DNA from 2 places in the Vibrio penaeicida genome. Region 1 is predicted to be linked to the other one. Evidence: predicted binding sites of a transcription regulator. Region 1 holds the regulator's gene; the other holds the start of a gene.
What was found. The regulator MetJ, encoded in region 1, represses methionine synthesis genes. The targets are predictions, from matches to a motif close to TTAGACNTNTANANGTCTAA.

Region 1 (7,424 bases):
TTCTAAACCATTGTGATTAAGAAGTTCCGCCAATAGCCTCGCCGACCATATTTCGCCGTGTCCCATTGCTGATGATTTTTGAGCACTGCTTAATGGGTAAGACAATTCGCCTAACCCAGAAAATTCCGTGTTAAGAACATCAAGCAAAGGCGCTGCACGTTCTGCTGGCAACAAGCTTTCAATTAATTGTGTTTGGTATTGTCTGAGTTCTTGCAACGCTTCATGCGCTAAACGCCCGTCTTTTTCTAACGCCGCCAGCCAAGCGATAAGTTGGTTTGTCGTGCTACCCGCTGCCGACACAACAACCAAGTCATTCGTATCCGAATATTCTTTGAGTATGCTCACCACACGTTGATAGCATTCGGCATCCGCCAAGCTACTGCCACCAAATTTATGCAATTGACGTTCGAGAGTCATTACGCCACCTCCTTGGCTTTTGCAAAGGCTTGCTTCAAATCAGCGATCAGATCTTGCGCATCTTCAAGACCCACAGACAAACGTAGTAATGTTGGGGCAATGCCCGCTTCTTCTTGCGCTTCATCACTCATGGCACGATGGGTCATTGAACTAGGGTGACAGATCAGGCTTTCCACCCCTCCCAATGATTCTGCGAGCGAGAAAAGCTGGAGAGAACTGGCAAAACATTTCATTTGCTCAAAGCTTCCATTCAATTCAAAGCTGAGCATAGAACCAAAGCCCGATTGCTGCTTTTTGGCAATGTCATGACCTGGGTGCTCTGGCAAACTTGGATGGTAAATGGTGCCAACCAATTCATGTGTTTTCAAAAATTCTAATATCGTGTTCGAGCTCTCTTCATGAGCTCGCATACGTGCACCAAGTGTACGTAGGCCTCGTAGAGTCATATAACTGTCGAAAGGCGTGCCAGTTGCGCCAATGCAGTTACCCCACCACGCTAAATCTTCCGCGTGTTTTTCATCTTTACAAATGATGACACCACCAATCACGTCAGAGTGACCATTAATGAATTTAGTCGTGGAATGCACAACGAAATCTGCACCAAGAGTAAGCGGTTTTTGGTAAACCGGTGTTAAAAACGTGTTATCGACTGCGACAAGCGCACCGACTTGTTTTGCTTGTTCGCAAATTTTCGCAATATCAACAACACGTACCAAAGGGTTTGATGGTGTTTCAAGTAAGACCAGTTTAGGTTTTTTGCTGAGTGCTTCAGCAAGAGCGGCTTCATCGGATTGATCAACAAATTCAACTTTGAAGTCACCCTTTAGTGAGCGAGTGTTAAAGAGTCGATAAGTACCACCATAGCAATCGTGTGGCGCGACAATAAGATCGTCAGGACCTAAGAATGCCGTCACCCAAAGGTTAATGGCTGCTGTACCAGTATTGGTTATGATGGCGTTTGCACCTTCTTCCAGCTCAGCTAAAGCTTGCTCTAGCAAGCCTCGATTTGGGTTACCTGAACGCGTGTAGTCATATTTGGGCACTTCACCAAACGCAGGAAAGCCATAGTTCGTAGACAAGTAAATTGGTGGGACAACTGCGTGATACTGAGTATCCGCTTCAATACCAGTGCGTACGGCAATAGTGGCTGGCTTTCGTTGGCTCATAAATAGGGTCTTCCTTTCCTGTGGTGCAAACTTTTCGAGCCTCTGTTATACCAATTACGAACGCGAGTTAACATGCGTGTAACGTGTTTTAACAGAGATAGTCACGATTAATATGCAATACTTTAGCGTTCTCATTTTAGGACGTCAACACTTCTAGACGTCCATATGTCTTTGCTTGTGGCAGTAAAAGTCGCTAAAATCGTTTTTATGAACGGCTAAGTCGCTAAAACACATGAAAAGAGCTTTCTGTGCGGAGTAGCCATATAACTTAGATAAATAATAATTGAAGGTGCGCAATGGCAGATTGGAATGGCGAATACATAAGCCCCTATGCTGAGCATGGTAAAAAAAGCGAACAAGTAAAAAAAATTACAGTATCGATTCCGTTAAAAGTACTTAAAGTACTGACAGACGAAAGAACACGCCGCCAAATTAACAATCTGCGTCACGCCACCAATAGCGAACTGCTTTGTGAAGCTTTTCTCCACGCTTATACAGGCCAGCCATTACCGACAGATGAAGATTTGAGAAAAGATCGCCCAGACGATATTCCGAGTGAAGTGAAAAAAATCATGACGGAAATGGGCATCGAGTTCGAAGCCTACGACGAAGAATAAGCAAAAAAGAGGGGATAGCCTAGGCTATCCCCTCTTTTTTATGTGTATTGAAAAAGCAATGTACGTTTAATCTGACACACATGAAAAGTGAATCAGATTGTCATATTCAGGATTGCATATAGTTTTCAGGCATTTCAATTCGAGCAACGCCTGAATCAATGGCAGCTTGCGCAACAGCTTTTGCTACACGTGGTAGTAAACGAGCGTCCATCGGTTTCGGGATGATGTAACCGGAACCAAATTCTAGCGCCGTAACACCTGCCGCTTTTTTCACTTCTTCTGGTACAGGCTCTTTTGCTAATTGTCGAATAGCATCCACCGCTGCGAGCTTCATTTCATCATTAATTTCACTGGCACGAACATCCAACGCACCACGGAAAAGAAATGGGAAACAAATAACATTGTTAACCTGATTCGGGTAATCGCTTCGACCCGTCCCCATGATCAGATCATTACGAACTTGATGGGCGACTTCCGGTTTGATTTCTGGATCAGGGTTAGAACACGCGAAGACAACAGGTTTATCCGCCATCAACTTTAGAGCTTCTGCAGGCAACAAATCAGGGCCAGACACACCTAAGAAAAGGTCGGCACCCTCAATAACATCTTCCAACGTGCGCTTATCTGTATTGTTCGCAAACAGCTGCTTGTATTCATTCAGGTCATCACGGCGAGTATGAATCACACCTTTACGATCCAGCATGTAGATTTTTTCGCGCTGTGCGCCACATTTGATCAGCAGTTCCATGCACGCAACGGCAGCAGCCCCCGCACCTAAACAAACAATTGTCGCATCTTCGAGTTTCTTATCTTGAAGTTCAATCGCATTCAACATACCGGCAGCCGTCACAATAGCCGTGCCGTGTTGGTCGTCATGAAAGATGGGAACATCACAACGCTCGATAAGTCGCTGCTCAATTTCAAAGCAATCTGGCGCTTTAATGTCTTCTAAGTTAATGCCGCCAAACGTATCGGCAATGTTGGCGACGGTATCAACAAATTCATCAATCGTGCGATGTTTCACTTCGATATCGATGGAATCAAGACCAGCAAAACGCTTAAAAAGAAGCGATTTACCTTCCATCACAGGTTTGGACGCTAGTGGTCCTAGGTTACCCAACCCAAGAATGGCTGTACCGTTAGAAATGACAGCCACCATATTACCTTTGGCAGTGTACTTATAAACATTGTCAGCATTTTGCGCGATCTCACGTACAGGTTCGGCTACGCCAGGGCTGTAAGCCAGCGCGAGGTCTTCTACTGTATTGGCTGGCTTGGTGAGTTCGACGGAAATTTTACCGGGAGTAGGTTGAGCGTGATAATCCAGAGCTTGTTGGCGAAAATCTTGTTGGCTGTTGTCTTCAGACATGTGGGGACGTTCCAATTATTGTTTTTTGAGTAGGTAAAAGGTGTTTCTTGCATTGTTAGCTGAAGCCGACCGCAAATTTAACTTCAACTCTTTATTATACTAAAGTATGACTTGCAATCTTCATAGATTGCCAGCGTCAAAGAAAGGTCATTTTGAAAGAGCTAAGACCACTTAACCGAGAGCTAAATCAAAAAACATTTATTTCATGAACGAAAAAAGGACGCCGAGGCGTCCTTTTCAAATTTGGTCAGTATTACGAATTCGTAATTACTTGCTGCTAAGAGCACCAAAACGCTTGTTGAAGCGATCAACACGGCCGCCAGTATCAACGATACGCTGCTTACCAGTGTAGAACGGGTGACATTTGTCACATACGTCTAGGTGGATAGAATCTTTGTCTAGAGTTGTTTTGAACTCAAAAGTGTTGCCACAAGAACATGTTGCTGCAACAGCTTTGTATTCTGGGTGAATACCTACTTTCATGGGATAACCTCAAATTGGGCCGTGTCGCCATCCGATTCTATGCCGGACACCACACGTAGTTTCAGATAAATCGATGCGGAATGACCACATCATCAAGGCGCAGTATAGTAATGAAACATTTAGGTAGGATCAACCTATTTGGCAGTTTTTTCGCCAACTATTTTTGATTTAGAGGCAGTTTTCACCCGTTTACCCTACGGGTAAGAAAATTCGAGTTTAGCCAGATTTGATGGATAGGTTACTTAGCGAATCTTACTCAGTTATACTCACTTTATTCCTATCAGGTTCTTTATAAAAGATTTATGCGCCCTTCTATTGCCAGAGTCGCTTTGCCCGTACCATTGGACAAGCAATTTGATTACCTAATTGCCCCCCATCAATTTCCAGTGATTGGCGGTCGCGTGAGCGTACCTTTTGGCAGGCAAACTTTGGTTGGTATTGTAACGGAGCTCGTCAGCCAGTCTGAGTTTCCCGTTCATCAGCTAAAGGGAATTAAAGCAGTACTTGATGAGTCACCGGTTTGGCAAGGTTCTCTGTACGCATTACTGCAGTGGTGCAGCCAATTTTATCTCTATCCACTAGGTGACACGTTAGCGAATGCTATGCCTGCTTTATTAAGGAAGGGAAAGCCTGCCAACTTCAGTACTTTAAAAGAATGGGTTATTACTTCCTCTGGTAAAGACCAAATCATGAGCGGGTTTGGTCGAGCCGTTCAGCAAGCAAAAGCAATGCACTTACTCGCAAACGGAACTGTTCCCCATCAAGTGATGCTCGACAACGAAATATCCAGCCAGGTATTGAAAACCTTGCAAGAGAAAGGCTGGGTAGAACAAATAGAAAGTAAGCCTGTTGCCTTAGATTGGACAAAGCAAGTAGAAAGCACTGAGGAAAAGCCCAAGCTCAACGAAGAGCAATCTGTTGCGATTGCAGCTGTAAATAGCCATAAGGACTTTGGCTGTTTTCTGTTGGAAGGGGTTACTGGTTCGGGTAAAACCGAAGTTTACTTGAATATGATTAAGCCCGTTCTCGATAAAGGAAGGCAGGCACTGGTTTTGGTACCAGAGATTGGATTAACACCGCAAACCATCAATCGATTCAAACGTCGCTTTAATGTCCCAGTAGAAGTTATTCATTCAGGATTAAACGATACCGAACGTTTGAATGCTTGGTTAGCGGCACGTGATAAACACGCCGGTATTGTCATCGGGACTCGCTCTGCATTACTGACGCCGTTTGCCGATCTTGGCATCATCATTGTCGACGAAGAACACGACGCTTCATATAAACAACAAGACAGTTTGCGTTATCACGCTAGAGATGTTGCGGTGATGCGAGCGGCTAAAGAGAAGATTCCTGTCATATTAGGCAGTGCAACCCCTGCTCTCGAAACTCTCCACAATGCATTGAATGGTAAATATCATCACTTAACCTTGGCTAACCGCGCTGGTGCCGCCATGCCCACAACCAATAAAGTGCTGGACGTAAAAGGGCTATACCTTGAGAGCGGCTTATCCGCCCCATTGATTGCCGAAATGCGCAAGCACTTAACGGCTGGCAACCAAGTCATGCTATTCCTCAATCGCCGAGGCTACTCACCTGCCCTCATGTGTCATGAATGTGGGTGGATTGCCGAATGCCACCGTTGCGATGCCTACTATACATTTCATCAAAATAGTCGAGAAATGCGATGCCACCACTGTGGTGCTCAACATCCAGTCTTGCATCAGTGCCAAGGCTGCGGCTCGACACAATTGGTATCCGTCGGTGTTGGCACAGAGCAGTTGGAAGAACAACTTGCCAGCTTGTTTCCCGAATTCAAAGCAATCCGAATAGACAGGGACAGTACCCGACGTAAAGGCAGCCTAGAGAGTGCCTTGAAATCCATTCGGAATAACGAATATCAAATCCTGATTGGCACGCAAATGCTGGCGAAAGGTCACCATTTTCCAGACGTCACGCTCGTTGCGCTGATTGATGTTGATAGCTCGTTGTACAGCAGTGACTTTAGAGCTTCCGAAAGGCTAGCTCAGCTCTTTATTCAAGTGGCAGGGCGTGCAGGTCGAGCCAGCAAAGCAGGGGAAGTCATCTTACAAACACACCATCCTGAACATCAGTTACTGCAAGCTCTTCTTCATAAAGGGTATGGACATTTTGCTCAAACAGCACTTGAAGAAAGGAAGCTTGCCTTACTGCCACCTTACACTTTTCTTACCTTATTTCGCGCTGAAGCAAATCATGAAGAAACGGGTGAGCAATTCCTAAGACAAGTAAGACAAACCATTGAATCTAATCCAATTTTCAACAGAGAATGCATGGTATTAGGTCCAATGCCCGCACCATTAGCTAGACGCGCTGGCAAGTCGCGTTGGCAACTAATATTGCAAGCTCCGTCACGATCTTTAATGCAAAAATTGTTGTACAGTTCAAAGGTCGTCATAGACGCACTGCCATTGGCAAAAAAAGTGCGATGGACAACCGATATTGAGCCCCAAGATCTTAGTTAGAAGTAAAATCTCTGTAAATTGATGTGATGTCAGTTCTGTTACTCAACGGTATTTTGTAGCTAGTTTGAGAAAATGAATATGATCCTATGTGATTGATGTCACGCTACTTATGCAAAATTTGTTAATCTGCCCGTAAATTAATCTTAATTTAGAGCATAAAATATCCAATAAAAAAGTTGCTCACGTCAGCGCTAGATATAAATCTTATAGATGCTATTACAGCCATGAAAAATAAAGAGGACAACTTACTATGGCGACAATGAAGGATGTTGCCCAGCTAGCAGGAGTTTCTACTGCAACCGTATCACGAGCTCTGATGAACCCTGAGAAGGTTTCATCTACTACGCGTAAACGTGTAGAGAGCGCCGTTTTGGAAGCTGGTTATTCACCGAATTCACTGGCAAGAAACTTACGACGTAATGAATCCAAAACCATCGTTGCAATTGTACCTGACATCTGTGACTCCTATTTCACTGAGATCATTCGTGGCATTGAAGATGTAGCTGTGGAAAATGGATATCTCGTACTGTTGGGGGACAGCGGTCAGCAAAAGAAACGAGAAAGCTCGTTGGTCAACTTGGTTTTCACTAAACAAGCCGATGGCATGTTGCTTTTGGGTACGCACTTGCCATTCGATGTCAGCAAACCGGAACAAAAAAACCTGCCACCACTGGTGATGGCTTGTGAATTTGCACCGGAACTGGAATTGCCGACAGTCCATATTGATAACCTAACATCTTCTTTCGAGGCGGTGAACTATTTGACGCAAATGGGCCACTCCAAGATTGCTCAGATTTCAGGGCCAGACGATGCTGCGCTTTGCCAGTTTAGAAACCAAGGGTATCAGCAAGCGCTGAGAAGAGCTGGC
Region 2 (7,424 bases), 170 kb from region 1:
TTTAGTTGTTTTCGCACTTCATAACCGCACCCTTTTAGATCAGGAACGCCTTTTTTCCCCTTCCACTCAATATCACATCCGCAGTAAAAGCTAATTGGATGATCTGCGTAAATCTTAACTGCCTCTCTTTTGGCTTTTGAAAACGAAGAGGGCGGGGCAGCAATGGTAGCGGCACTGAAGAGAGCCAATACAAGGAAATAATATAGTGGACGCATAGTTATTGATAATTAAGATTATTAATAACTTGAGTCTAGCAACTACGTGATATTTTTATCTATAGATATAAAGGAAATTAACAAACTTAAGACAATTGAGTGCCTGTAAATTTGAGGTCGTGCTGACAGGCTTTACAGCGATAACTGGTTTCTCCCCTCAGAACCTTATTGTGTCGACGGATAGATAATGGGTGAACTTGGCAACCACATTGGTACTCGAATGTTTTTCCTTGAACCCCTGTTACGTCAAAGCTATGTGTTGTTTTTGCCGGGATACCTAAAACGGATTCCATGACATATTGCCATTCTTTACCGTGAGGTTTGACTCGACCAAAGTATTGGTAGGTAATCAGATGTGCGACTTCGTGTGGGATAACTTCTTGTAGAAAGGCTAACTTATTCTCTTTAAATAAAGCGGGGTTGAGGCGGATCTCCCATTGTTGTAGGTACGCCTTTCCAGCAGCCTTACCCCTGACATTAAAGTTCCATGTAGGCTGTACAAATTTCTTTTGAAACACGCGTTCTGCTTTTTTGATGCACTGTTTGATGATTTGTTCGATCGCGTAGTGTGTTGTCGGGTCTTGCATAAGATAACAGCCTCTGGATTGAGGCTGTTATTGTACTTAAATCTGCTAATTTGTTAATGATGTCGACGTTGAATTGTCGCTTCGTAGCCGTGCCATGTTCCATAACCCAATATTGGCATTACGACCATCATTCCAAGTCCGAAAGTGGCAAAACCGATAATCAAACCACCGCAAATAATTGCAGCCCAGACAATCATTGCTGGGATGTTTGATTTTACCGCGTTAAAGCTTGTAAAGATGGCGGTCATAATATCGACTCTGCGTTCCATCATCATTGGAATAGAGAAGACGGATATACAGAAAATAATAGTAGAAAGTACAATCCCTATTAAGGAGCCGATAACAAGAAACGGTAAGAACTCAGAAATAGGTGCCCCTTCGACGGAAGGGTATAAAGCGTGTAATAAGGCTGCGATCCGCATCCAGAATATCATGGCAATACTGAGCATGAGGGCAAACCCCCACTGAGAGACGGAATTTCTCCCAATAGCATGTATTGAATGCATTAACCGAGGTTTATGACCTTTCTCGAGCTCCCAAGCGGCATCATACAGCCCAAGTGCAAGGAAAGGACCGATGAGCATATAAACAATTAAGCTTGGCAAAACAACAAGGTGAGTTCCTTGCCAGTATACTAAGCCGACAACCCCTATCGCGGCCGCGGTAAAGCATAAACCGTAAAAAGCGCTGATAAGTGGTGTTCTCATTAGGTCGTGAACGGCCATTGCAAGCCATTGAAAAGGCTCAGTGATACCGACTTTATTACAAGGTATGGTTTTGGCGTATTCAGAATCTGGGATGACATTGTCTTTCTTATCAGACACGTTATCTGGATTGAGTGTACGAGGCATAAATCCTCCTGAATGAGTGCATTCAACTACCACTGATGGGCAGTTTCCCCTAATTCGATGCAGAATGAGTTCGTGAACCCAACCCCTTGTCACGAATGCATTTTGCATCTCACAGTTATTAACCGGCTCAAGTACGACAAAACCTTAAGGGGCGGAAAATAACAAAATCCTTTGAATAAGTGGGTGAACCGTGATGACAAAAATATAATACCCACACTTTTCTTACTATTAACTATGTCATCACCCAGCGAAAAAACAACCTTTAATGTTTAAAAAATGATCTTAATGTAAATTTTATGTAACAAAAAGCCCTCGCATTGCGAGGGCTCCAGTTTGAATATTTTATCTTACAGACCAGCGAATTCGCGTAGTAGAATCGCTTTGTCTGTTGCTTCCCAAGGGAATTCTTCACGACCAAAGTGACCGTAAGCCGCAGTCTTCTTATAGATAGGCTGAAGTAAGTTCAGCATTTCTTGAAGCCCGTATGGGCGTAGGTCGAAGTTCTGACGAACCGCTTCAATGATGATGTTATGTGGCACTTTTTCAGTACCGAACGTTTCCACCATGATAGATGTTGGGTCAGCAACACCGATAGCATATGAAAGCTGAATCTCACAGCGATCAGCCAAACCTGCTGCTACGATGTTTTTCGCAACATAACGTGCCGCGTATGCTGCACTACGGTCTACTTTTGATGGATCTTTACCTGAGAATGCGCCGCCGCCGTGACGAGCTGCACCACCGTAGGTATCAACAATGATCTTACGACCAGTCAAACCACAATCACCCATTGGACCGCCGATCACAAAACGACCGGTTGGGTTGATGAAGAAGTTGGTTTCTTTGTTCAGCCATTCAGAAGGCAAAACAGGTTTAATGATTTCTTCCATTACTGCTTCACGCAGGTCTGGTGTAGAAATAGAATCACAATGCTGAGTAGATAAAACGACCGCATCGATACCAACAATTTTGCCTTGATCGTACTGGAAGGTTACCTGAGATTTCGCATCAGGTCGCAACCATGGAAGGCTGCCGTTTTTGCGGACTTCGGCCTGCTTCTGAACCAGTAAATGTGAGTATGTGATTGGAGCTGGCATGAACACATCAGTTTCATTTGTCGCGTAACCAAACATAATGCCTTGGTCGCCTGCGCCTTGCTCTTTAGGATCCGTTTTATCGACACCTTGGTTGATGTCTGGGGATTGTTTACCGATGGTGTTCAGTACTGCACAAGAATCGGCATCAAAGCCCATGTCAGAGTGCACGTATCCGATTTCTCGAACGGTTTGGCGAGTCAACTCTTCGATATCAACCCAAGCTGAAGTAGTGATTTCACCACCGACCATTACCATGCCAGTTTTTACATAAGTTTCACACGCTACACGAGCTTTTGGATCTTGTTCTAGAATCGCATCAAGTACAGCATCAGAAATTTGGTCTGCAATTTTATCTGGGTGACCTTCTGAAACTGATTCAGAAGTGAATAGGTGCTTTGCCATGATAGCTCCACTCTTTAAAAAGTTTAAGAGACCGATTATTCAAATCCATCTCGCTTAAATACATTAAATTTTGTAGGTGTTTCTACATCTAGACGTCTATTCTAATTTCGAATTGATAGAATTCAAGCAAATTTTGTACATATCTCATAACCAACCGATTGCGCAAGTTGCTGTGATTTCGCAGATGTTCACGCGCAATGTAGTAAAAGGGTAGCAAATGTCACGAAATGGTAGGTAAATCGATTGCAGCACCTATTGCGCTTTGCGACAATACGCGCTCACAATTTCTCTTTCAATTCGCTTAATGCATTCAGGAGCAGACATGTCTTCTCGTAACCTTCTTTCAAACAAAGAGCTAGCTAATGCAATTCGTGCCCTTAGCATGGATGGTGTTCAAGCTGCTAACTCTGGTCACCCAGGTGCACCAATGGGTATGGCTGATATCGCCGAAGTACTGTGGCGCTCTCACCTAAACCACAACCCAACCAACCCTGAGTGGGCAGACCGCGACCGTTTCGTTTTATCTAACGGTCACGGCTCTATGCTGATTTACTCTTTGTTGCACCTTGCGGGTTACGATTTGCCAATCGAAGAGTTGAAGAACTTCCGTCAACTGCATTCAAAAACACCAGGTCACCCTGAGTACGGTTACGCACCGGGCATCGAGACCACGACAGGTCCGCTTGGTCAAGGCATCACTAACGCAGTGGGCATGGCTCTGGCTGAGAAATCTCTAGCGGCGCAGTTCAACAAAGACGGTCACGACATCGTTGACCACTTCACTTACGCCTTCATGGGTGATGGCTGTCTGATGGAAGGTATCTCGCACGAGGCATGTTCTCTTGCGGGTACGCTGGGTCTTGGCAAGCTGATTGCGTTCTGGGATGACAACGGCATCTCTATCGACGGTGAAGTGGAAGGCTGGTTCTCAGACGACACACCTAAGCGTTTTGAAGCGTACGGCTGGCATGTCATTCCTGCAGTAGACGGTCACGATGCGGATGCGATTAACGCAGCGATTGAAGCGGCGAAAGCGGACCCACGTCCAACCCTTATCTGTACCAAAACCATCATCGGTTTCGGTTCGCCAAACAAGTCGGGTTCACACGACTGTCACGGCGCGCCATTGGGTCATGAAGAAATTGCAGCAGCACGTGAGTTTTTAGGTTGGGAGCACGGTCCTTTTGAAATTCCGCAGGAAGTTTACGCAGAGTGGTCTGCGAAAGAAGCAGGCGCAGCTAAGGAAGCAGCGTGGAACGAGAAATTTGCAGCTTATGAAGCAGCATATCCAGAGCTTGCCGCCGAGTTCAAACGTCGAGTAAACAACGAACTGCCTGCAGAATGGGAAGCGAAAGCAAGCCAAATCATTGCAGATCTTCAAGCTAACCCAGCTAACATTGCGTCACGTAAAGCGTCGCAAAACGCGTTGGAAGCGTTCGGTGCTATCTTGCCTGAATTTATGGGTGGCTCGGCTGACCTTGCGCCTTCAAACCTGACCATGTGGTCTGGCTCTCAATCACTGACGGCGGAAGACGCGTCCGGTAACTACATCCACTACGGTGTGCGTGAGTTCGGTATGACAGCCATCATGAACGGCATTGCTCTGCACGGTGGTTTCGTACCATACGGCGCAACGTTCCTCATGTTCATGGAATACGCACGTAACGCGATGCGCATGGCAGCACTGATGAAAGTGCAGAACATTCAGGTGTACACGCACGATTCTATCGGCTTGGGTGAAGACGGTCCGACTCACCAACCGGTTGAGCAAATCGCCTCTCTACGCCTAACGCCAAACATGAGCACATGGCGTCCATGTGACCAAGTGGAATCGGCAGTGGCTTGGAAACTGGCGATTGAGCGCAGAGACGGTCCAACATCGCTTATCTTCTCTCGTCAAAACCTAGCGCAGCAAGAGCGTGACGCCGCACAAGTGGCTGATATCGCAAAAGGTGGCTACATCCTGAAAGACAGCGATGGCAAGCCAGAGCTTATCTTGATTGCAACGGGCTCTGAAGTAGAGTTAACCATTGAAGCCGCAGCGCAACTGACAGCAGCAGGCAAGAAAGTACGCGTAGTCTCTATGCCTTCAACGGATGCATTCGACAAGCAAGACGCTGCTTACCGCGAATCAGTACTGCCTTCAGACGTAACCGCTCGTATTGCAGTGGAAGCCGGCATTGCTGACTTCTGGTACAAGTACGTGGGCTTCGATGGTCGTATCATTGGTATGACGACGTTCGGCGAATCTGCACCAGCGGGCGAGCTGTTCAAGATGTTCGGCTTCACGGTTGAAAACGTAGTCGAGACCGCTAACGAACTGTTGGCGTAAACCTCTCCCAAGCCTATAAAGAAAAAACCGAACCATCGCTGGTTCGGTTTTTTTATGTCTATTCGAATTCGTTACCCTGATTCTTTAGCTCTTTTGTATGGCACGTTTTACAAGTGACATAGCGATCCATATCGTAGTAACTGCCACCATTAATAATGGTATGAAGAGAGAGCTTTATTCTGCCTAGTAATGAAGTATCGCTATCATAACTACTTGGCTTGCGTACCAAGGTTTCTGTATGCGAGGTCGTTTTTCGGCACGTATTGCAATACTGTTCGGCAGACCATTCAGTCATGTATTTGTCCTTTGGTGAGAAAATGAGGGTAGAAAGCGCCAAAGGAACGTTACATTGGTTTTATAAACATGAATGTTAACAGGTTCAATTGGAGGTACACTCGAATGCGAGTGACTTCAACTTTAAGAGTTGCTTTGTTGCATCAAAGGGTACGACCAGCCACGACTTCCATGGTAGGGCTTGGCAATCTTTCCACAACTCATTCTTATGGAAATAAAGGACCGGATAAGGCTATGGCTGCCTGTGAACTTTCAGTAATATCAGTTACTATCTGTACCACGCAATTTATGTGAGGGCAGCAGAGATGCTAAAAGTCGCGATCAACGGATTTGGTCGAATAGGGCGTAACGTGTTACGTGCGGTTTATGAAAGCAGTAAAAACCAGCAGATCAAAGTGGTTGCGGTTAATGAGCTAGCGCAGCCAGAAGCCATGGCGCATCTTCTCCAATATGACACCTCGCATGGTCGATTTTTTAAAAAGATATCTCACGACCAAGAGCATCTTTTCATTCATCACGATAGTGGTGAGCGTGATTCTGTTCGCATTTTGCATTTAGAAGATATTGAATTACTTCCGTGGCGTGACTTAGAAGTCGACATCGTGCTGGATTGCACAGGTGTGTATGGGTCTCAGGCTGATGGGCAAAAACATATTGCGGCAGGTGCCAAAAAAGTTCTATTTTCGCACCCTGGGGCTGGTGATTTAGATAACACCATCATTTACGGTGTGAATCATGAATCCATCAAAGCAGAACACAAAGTCGTATCCAACGGCTCCTGTACGACAAACTGTATCGTGCCAATCATAAAGGTACTTGATGATGCCTTTGGTATCGATTCGGGAACCATCACGACCATTCATTCATCTATGAACGATCAGCAAGTAATTGATGCATACCATCCAGACTTGCGACGTACTCGAGCGGCCAGCCAATCTATTATCCCAGTCGATACAAAATTGCACTTGGGTATTGAACGTATATTCCCGAAATTTTCTAACAAATTTGAAGCAATTTCGGTTCGAGTACCTACCGTAAACGTCACTGCAATGGATTTGAGTGTAACAATAAATACAAATGTGAAAGTTAATGACGTAAATCAAACCATTATTAACGCTTCTCGGTGTACATTAGACAACATTGTTGACTATACTGAGGCGCCGTTAGTTTCCATCGACTTCAATCACGATTCCCACAGTGCCATAGTGGACGGCTCGCAAACACGAGTGAGCAATGGACATCTTGTTAAGATGTTGGTGTGGTGTGATAACGAATGGGGCTTTGCTAACCGGATGCTGGATACCGCGATTACCATGCACGAATTGGGTTAAATCAAGCGGTAAAAGTTTTAATTTGGGGCTTGAAATAAATGTGTTTTGCCCCAAAGTAAGCACCAGAGAAAGAATTTATTGGCTGAGCGTGATGCTGAGCTACCAAACTTTAAAATTGAAACATTGAGAGGACAAACCATGTCTGTAATCAAGATGACTGACCTGGAACTAGCAGGTAAACGCGTATTTATCCGTGCTGACCTAAACGTACCAGTAAAAGACGGTAAAGTAACTTCAGATGCTCGTATTCTAGCATCTCTACCAACCATCAAGCTTTGTTTGGAAGCTGGTGCAAAAGTTATGGTCACATCTCAC

Region 2: a site for MetJ is predicted at 3,233-3,252, ahead of metK (methionine adenosyltransferase). Genes of this name have one in related genera too.

Annotation. Positions count from the first base shown of each region.
Region 1 covers NZ_AP025144.1:3,806,431-3,813,854, forward strand. Annotated here, with positions in the region: gene LDO37_RS17030 (bifunctional aspartate kinase/homoserine dehydrogenase II) at 1-417, opposite strand, end outside; gene LDO37_RS17035 (O-succinylhomoserine (thiol)-lyase) at 417-1,583, opposite strand; gene metJ (met regulon transcriptional regulator MetJ) at 1,880-2,200, shown strand; gene LDO37_RS17045 (malic enzyme-like NAD(P)-binding protein) at 2,307-3,569, opposite strand; gene rpmE (50S ribosomal protein L31) at 3,837-4,052, opposite strand; gene priA (primosomal protein N') at 4,355-6,556, shown strand; gene cytR (DNA-binding transcriptional regulator CytR) at 6,807-7,424, shown strand, end outside.
Region 2 covers NZ_AP025144.1:3,635,343-3,642,766, reverse strand. Annotated here, with positions in the region: gene LDO37_RS16375 (endonuclease) at 1-215, opposite strand, end outside; gene LDO37_RS16370 (SprT family zinc-dependent metalloprotease) at 302-802, opposite strand; gene LDO37_RS16365 (DUF2189 domain-containing protein) at 856-1,653, opposite strand; gene metK (methionine adenosyltransferase) at 2,001-3,152, opposite strand; gene tkt (transketolase) at 3,475-5,484, shown strand; gene LDO37_RS16350 (hypothetical protein) at 5,543-5,779, opposite strand; gene epd (erythrose-4-phosphate dehydrogenase) at 6,084-7,109, shown strand; gene LDO37_RS16340 (phosphoglycerate kinase) at 7,248-7,424, shown strand, end outside.